DNA from 2 places in the Novosphingobium sp. KN65.2 genome. Region 2 is predicted to be linked to the other one. Evidence: predicted binding sites of a transcription regulator. Region 2 holds the regulator's gene; the other holds the start of a gene.
What was found. The regulator LexA, encoded in region 2, represses DNA repair genes until DNA is damaged. The targets are predictions, from matches to a motif close to GTTCCNCNCTTGTTCT.

Region 1 (3,412 bases), on a different contig from region 2:
TGTACTGGAACATCTGCAGGTTGAGCGCCTTGGCCATCGCACTTTCGAAGGCGATGCCTTTCTGCTGCAGGAACGAGTGGAAACCCATCACGCCCATGCCGACCGAACGTTCGCGCATGGCCGAGTACTTCGCGCGGGCCATCTCGTCCGGCGCGCGATCGATGTAGTCCTGCAGCACGTTGTCGAGGAAGCGCAGGACGTCTTCGACGAAGCGCTTTTCGCCCTTCCACTGGTCCCAGGTTTCCAGGTTGAGCGAGGACAGGCAGCACACCGCCGTACGGTCGTTGCCGAGGTGGTCGCGGCCCGTGGGCAGGGTGATTTCCGAGCAGAGGTTCGAGGTCGAGACCTTCAGGCCGAGATCGCGGTGATGCTTGGGCATCATGCGGTTCACGGTGTCGGAGAAGACGATGTAGGGCTCACCGGTGGCAAGGCGGGTCTCGACCAGCTTCTGGAACAGCGAGCGGGCATTGACCGAACCGCGCACCGAACCGTCGCGCGGGCTCTTGAGCTCGAATTCGCGACCGTCGCGCACGGCTTCCATGAACTCGTCGGTGAGCAGCACGCCGTGGTGCAGGTTGAGCGCCTTGCGGTTGAAGTCGCCCGAAGGCTTGCGTATCTCGAGGAACTCCTCGATCTCGGGGTGCGAGACATCGATGTAGCAAGCGGCCGAACCGCGGCGCAGCGAGCCCTGCGAGATCGCGAGGGTCAGCGAGTCCATCACGCGCACGAAGGGAATGATGCCGCTGGTCTTGCCATTGAGGCCGACCGGTTCGCCGATGCCGCGCACCGAACCCCAGTAAGTGCCGATGCCGCCGCCGCGCGAGGCGAGCCAGACGTTCTCGTTCCAGGTCGCGACGATGCCCTCAAGGCTGTCGTCGACCGAATTCAGGTAGCACGAGATCGGCAGTCCGCGCCCGGTGCCGCCGTTCGACAGGACCGGGGTGGCAGGCATGAACCACAGCTTCGAAATGTAGTCGTAAAGACGCTGCGCATGTTCCTGGTCGTCGGCATAGGCATCCGCGACGCGCGCAAAGATGTCCTGATACTTCTCGCCGGGCAGCAGGTAGCGGTCGTCGAGCGTTTCCTTGCCGAAGTCGGTCAGAAGCGCATCGCGGCTTTCGTCCGTGACGATCGTGAAACGGCGGTCATGGATGGTCTTCGAATCGCTCTTGCGCGGCGCCTTCGCCGCGTCGACCAGATCTGCGGTGGCGATGTCGGTTTTTTCCATGGCGACTGCCGGGCCCTTGCCCGTCTCCTTGTTCTGTTTGCTCGCGTCCCGTGCCTCTACGGCACTGTCCGTATCCGAAGCCACCGCCCCGACATGTTCCACGTCAGCACTTTCCACGACCGCGTCGCTTTCGTTCCTGAAATCCACTTTTCGCCCCCGTGTCATCGCACTTGTCATCGAACTGCCCGAAAGCAGCTTCATCTCTTCCGCATCGGCCAGGCGGTACCGTCACGAGTCGGCGGGCATCTGCATCCCCGTCTACCAGATACGGTACAAAAAGAGAACGGAATTACCCGTTCCGCCTTGGTCCTTGAGGCTTCCGGTCGGCTTTCATACTGGGACTCGCCGCTTGGCGGATCAAGACCCACCAACTTGCGATCCCTCTAGGTATTGAGCCCCGGCCGCCGTCGCGACACAACCCATAGTGCCTGTTCTGAATTTCTCTGCAAGAGGGGCACCCCTGAAGCGAAGACTTTCCCACCGAACCGCTGGACAGCCCCGCCGCTCTCGCGACGCGTGGAAAGTCCTTCACCCGCGTCTCTGGCAAGTCCGAATGTCATGCCCGCACGGAAAAATTTTTCCCCAGTAATCTGACGACGAACGGAATCAGGAATACGACGAAACGAGTTCCCCTAAGCCCTGCCCGTGCCCCGATCTTGTCTGTCACCGCTTTCGCAGGCAAGCCGGGACACAATGCAACCGTCTTGTCTTTCAACGGTTATAAGGCCGCCTGACGCGAAAGCAGGCTGGCAGGAGGGAACCGGAATCATGCTCAACATCATCGGCGCCATCATCAGCGGCCTCGTCATCGGCGTTCTGGCGCGTTTCTTCTACCCGGGCGCGGTCGACATGGGCTGGATCGCCACGATTCTGCTGGGCATCGGCGGCTCGCTCGTCGCCGGGCTGGTTTCCAGCCGCGGGCAGAGCGATTTCAGCCGCGCCGGCTGCCTCGCCTCGATCATCGGCGCGATCGTGCTGATCTTCCTCGGTCGGCTGCTCGGAATCGGCACCTGATCACGGGTGCCTGCAGCGCGCATCGCTCCCCCGCCTGCGCGGGAATGACGCAAGAGGAGTGCGTACCCGGGCCCCGCCTCTCTAGGGAACCAGCACCGTGTCCTCAGCGACCGGAAGCGTCTCGGGGTAATCGAGCGTGTAGTGCAGGCCGCGGCTCTCGTGACGCCGCAGCGCCGAATCCACGATCAGTTCCGCCGATTGCAGCAGGTTGCGCAGTTCGACGAGATCGGTCGAGACGCGGAAGTGGCGGTAATATTCCTCCACTTCGCCATTGAGCATCTGGATGCGGTGCATCGCACGTTCCAGCCGCTTGGTGGTGCGCACGATGCCGACGTAGTTCCACATAAACCGGCGAATCTCGGTCCAGTTCTGCTTGATGACGACTTCCTCGTCCGAATCGGTGACGCGGCTCTCGTCCCAGTCGCGAATCGGCGGCGGGGCATCGAAAGCGTCCCAGTGGTCGAGAATGTGCGCGGCTGCCGCCTCGCCGAAGACGAAGCATTCGAGCAGCGAATTGGACGCAAGGCGATTCGCCCCGTGCAACCCGCTTTCGGTGCATTCGCCCGCGGCATAGAGCCCGGGCAGGTCGGTCCGTCCGTCCAGATCCACCAGCACGCCGCCGCAGGTGTAGTGCTGCGCCGGCACCACCGGGATCGGCTCCCTGGTCATGTCGATGCCCAGCGAGATCAGCTTCTCGTAGATGTTCGGGAAGTGCTCCTTCACGAACTCGGGCGGACGGTGGCTGATGTCGAGGTGGACATAGTCGAGGCCATAGCGCTTGATCTGGTCGTCGATCGCGCGGGCTACCACGTCGCGCGGCGCCAGTTCGGCGCGCTCGTCATAGTCGGGCATGAAGCGACGCCCGGTGACCGGGTGCCTGAGATGTCCGCCTTCGCCGCGCACCGCCTCGGTAATAAGGAAGTTCTTGACCTCCAGATTGTAGAGGCAGGTCGGGTGGAACTGCATCATCTCCATGTTGGAGACGCGTGCACCGGCACGCCAGGCCATGGCGATCCCGTCCCCGGTGGCGCCGCGCGGCGCAGTACTGAACCGATAGACGCGCCCCGCCCCGCCGGTGGCGAGCACCGTGGCACGCGCCGTATAGGCCTCGACGTGGCCGGTTTCCTCGTTGAGTGCATAGACGCCCCAGATGCGTCCCGAACCGGAATA
Region 2 (3,412 bases):
CGGGGCAGCCTATTTCCTCGCCCTGAGGTTGCTCGCGCTTTCTCCTGCACTGGCCTTGCGGTTCCGGCTTCCGGTGGTGGCCGCGCTATGCGGAGCCCTGGCCGGGATTGCCTATACCCTCCTGACCGGATCGCAGGTGCCGACGGTCCGTTCGTGCATTGGGGCGATGCTTGTCCTCATTGCACTGGCGCTGGGGCGAGAAGCGCTATCGCTGCGGTTGCTGGCAGTTGCCGGGTTTGCGGTCCTGCTGCTTTGGCCCGAATCGCTGACGGGGCCCAGCTTCCAGATGAGCTTTGCAGCCGTTCTTGCCATCGTGGCGCTGGCAACTTGCGGGCCGGTGCGCCGGTTTCTGGCCCCGCGAGAGGAATCGTGGCTTTCGCGGCTCATGCGGCAAGCGGTGATGCTGTTCGTGACGGGCTTCGTGATCGAAATCGTCCTGATGCCGATCGGCTTCTACCATTTTCATCGTGCCGGTGCTTACGGCGCGCTTGCCAATGTACTTGCGATCCCGCTCACGACTTTCGCTGTCATGCCTTGCATTGCCCTGGCGCTACTGTTCGATCTTGTGGGTCTGGGCGGACCGTTCTGGTGGCTGGCGGGGCAGTTTATCGACCTTTTGCTGGGGTTGGCGCACAAGATCAGCGCACTGCCCGGGGCGGTTTCGGTTCTGCCGGCGATGGGTACGGGCGGCTTCCTCCTGTTCGTTTCGGGTGGTCTGTGGCTCGGGCTGTGGAGTGGGCGGGTTCGGCTGCTGGGGCTCGTGCCCGCCTGCCTCGGCATAGTCTGGCTCATCCTGCTCGAGCCGCCCGATATTCTCGTGACCGGCGATGGCCGTCATGTCGGGCTTGTGGTCGATAATGGTGAGAGGCTCGTGACCCTGCGCGATACCGGCAGCGACTATGTCCGCGACAATCTGCGTGAATTTGCCGGTGTCGAGGGCGAACTGACGCCCTTGGCATCATGGCCGGGCGCACGATGCAATCGCGAATTCTGTTCGGTTCGCATTGAAAGACAGGGCCGCTCCTGGGACCTGCTGATCGCCAGAGGCCGGGACCAGGTCCCAGAGCGGGCGTTGGCAGCGGCTTGCGACAAGGCCGACATCGTCATTGCCGACCGCTGGCTGCCCCGAAGCTGCTCTCCGCGCTGGTTGAAGGCGGACCGCAACATGCTGCAGAGAACCGGTGGCCTTGCTATCCGGCTGCGGCAAAAATCGGTCGAGACTGTCGCCGAAGGGCAGGGCCATCATGGCTGGTGGACGCCGCGAGCGCCCTGATCCCGTCAATTCAAGGAGTGGCGGTCGTAGCAGCGACGCGCCTCTCCTCGGCAAAGCTCAATGATAGCGGCGCAGCAGCCCGGCGAGCTTGCCCTGAACCTCGATCTCGTCAGGGCCGTAGACCTGCGGTTCGTAGGCGGCATTGGCGGGAACGAGGCGGACCATGGCGCCATCGCGCTGCAGGTATTTGAGCGTCGCTTCCTCGCCGCGAACCAGGGCAACGACGATTTCACCGTCGCGCGCGGTGTTGGTGCGACGGATCAGGGCAAAGTCGCCGTCGAGAATGCCGGCTTCGACCATCGAATCGCCCGAAACCTCAAGCGCGTAGTGTTCGCCCGAGCCGAGCAGGGCTGCGGGAACCGGAAGCATCGACTGGCCTTCCAGGGCTTCGATCGGAACGCCGGCGGCAATGCGGCCGTGCAGCGGAATTTCGATGACGTCATTCGCCGGTTCGGGCGTGCGTTCGGGCTGCTTGAGCGCGGCAAGCGCATCCTGCCCGGCAGGAACGGCGGCCTTGGCCGCGGGCTTGCTGGTGACGTCTTCGGGCTGGCGCAGGATTTCCAGTGCGCGGGCGCGATTGGGCAGGCGACGGATGAAGCCGCGTTCCTCAAGTGCGGAAATGAGGCGATGCACGCCCGATTTCGACTTGAGGTCGAGCGCTTCCTTCATTTCCTCGAAGCTGGGCGAGATGCCGCTTTCTTCCAGCCGGACCTGAATGAACTTGAGCAATTCATGCTGCTTGCGCGTCAACATCTGCGTTGCCTCTTTCTCTGCGTCCCCGAGCGATGTTCTGCCTGTGAACAATGAGAGAACAATTAAGCAACAGATTCTGGAACGTCAAGCAATACCGCCATTTTCGAGCAGGAACACGCGGACCGCTTCACCAGCCGCGGCGGCAGGGGCATGGGCAGGACGATCGATCAGCACGTTGCTGGCCGCAAGAGAACTGAGCGCGCCGCTGTCCTGAAGCGTCATCGGCATCACGCTTTCGCCGTTCCAGTAGCCGCGCAGGAATTCGCGGCGGTGGCCGATGGCCCTCAGCGGAGCATCCAGAACGGTCGAGATAGGCATGGGCAGCGGACGGGCGGCGCCGAGCATCGCGCGCAGCAGGGGCAGAACGAAGTGATAGGCCGTGACCATGCTCGATACCGGATTGCCCGGCAGGCCGATGACGATCTGGGTGCCGCCATCGCTGCGTTCGCGCTTGGCAACGAGGATCGGCTTGCCCGGCTTGATGGCGACCCGCCAGAAATCGAGCCGGGCCCCCCAGCGTTCGAGCGCCGGTCGCACGAGATCGTGATCGCCCACCGATGCACCGCCGCTTGTGACGATCACGTCGCAATCCGCCGCTTCGTCGAAAGCGCCGATCAGCGCCTCGAGCGTGTCGGGAACCGGGCCGATCCGGCGGGCGTCGACCGGCAGCGGGCTGACCAGCGAGACGAGCATGGCACCGTTGCTGGCCGGGATCTGGTGAGTGGGGCAGGTTTCGGGATCGGCAGCCAGTTCGTCGCCGCTGTCGATCACCGCGACTTTAGGCATCCGGCGGACGGGCATGTGGCGATGCCCGGCCGAGAGGGCGAGCGCGATGTGGGCTGGGCCGATTCGGACGCCCTCGGCTAGCACCTGATGGCCTGCGGTGAAGTCCATGCCGCAGGGGCGGATGTGCCTGTGCGGCGGTTCAGGCAGATCCCCGGTCAGAGTGATCCGATCGCCTTCACGCTTCAGGTCCTCCTGCAGGACAACCACGGCTGCGTCGGCAGGCATGATCGCACCTGTCGAGATGCGCACGGCCTCCCCCTTTTGCAGCGTGCCGGTGAAGGGGTGGCCTGCCGCGCTCTCTCCGATCACCTGCCACGGCCCGGAGAGGTCGTCCTTGGTGAGGGCGTAACCGTCCATGGCCGAGAGATGGGCGGCGGGCTGGGTTCGCCGCGCCAGCAGCGGTTCGGCAAGAAACCGGCCCAATGCGCTTTCGACATCGACGCGCTCGACCGGCAGGACTTGCGCCAGCGAGAGCAGGCGCGCCTGTGCGTCTTCGAGCGGGATCGGCGCGGGACCGGCCATCAGTGACGGTCCTGCGCGCGCCAGGGGCCGGACTTGCCGCCGCGTTTCTCGATCAGGCGGATGTCGCCGATGACCATG

Region 1: the regulator LexA is predicted to act here: its motif matches at 1,498-1,513, upstream of SPHV1_RS07570 (ribonucleoside-diphosphate reductase subunit alpha).

Annotation. Positions count from the first base shown of each region.
Region 1 covers NZ_CCBH010000142.1:1,976-5,387, reverse strand. The annotation lists gene SPHV1_RS07570 (ribonucleoside-diphosphate reductase subunit alpha) at 1-1,393, opposite strand, end outside; gene SPHV1_RS07565 (GlsB/YeaQ/YmgE family stress response membrane protein) at 1,997-2,242, shown strand; gene nadB (L-aspartate oxidase) at 2,324-3,412, opposite strand, start outside.
Region 2 covers NZ_CCBH010000202.1:79,255-82,666, forward strand. The annotation lists gene SPHV1_RS21855 (ComEC/Rec2 family competence protein) at 1-1,273, shown strand, start outside; gene lexA (transcriptional repressor LexA) at 1,331-2,026, opposite strand; gene SPHV1_RS21865 (molybdopterin molybdotransferase MoeA) at 2,111-3,334, opposite strand; gene moaC (cyclic pyranopterin monophosphate synthase MoaC) at 3,334-3,412, opposite strand, start outside.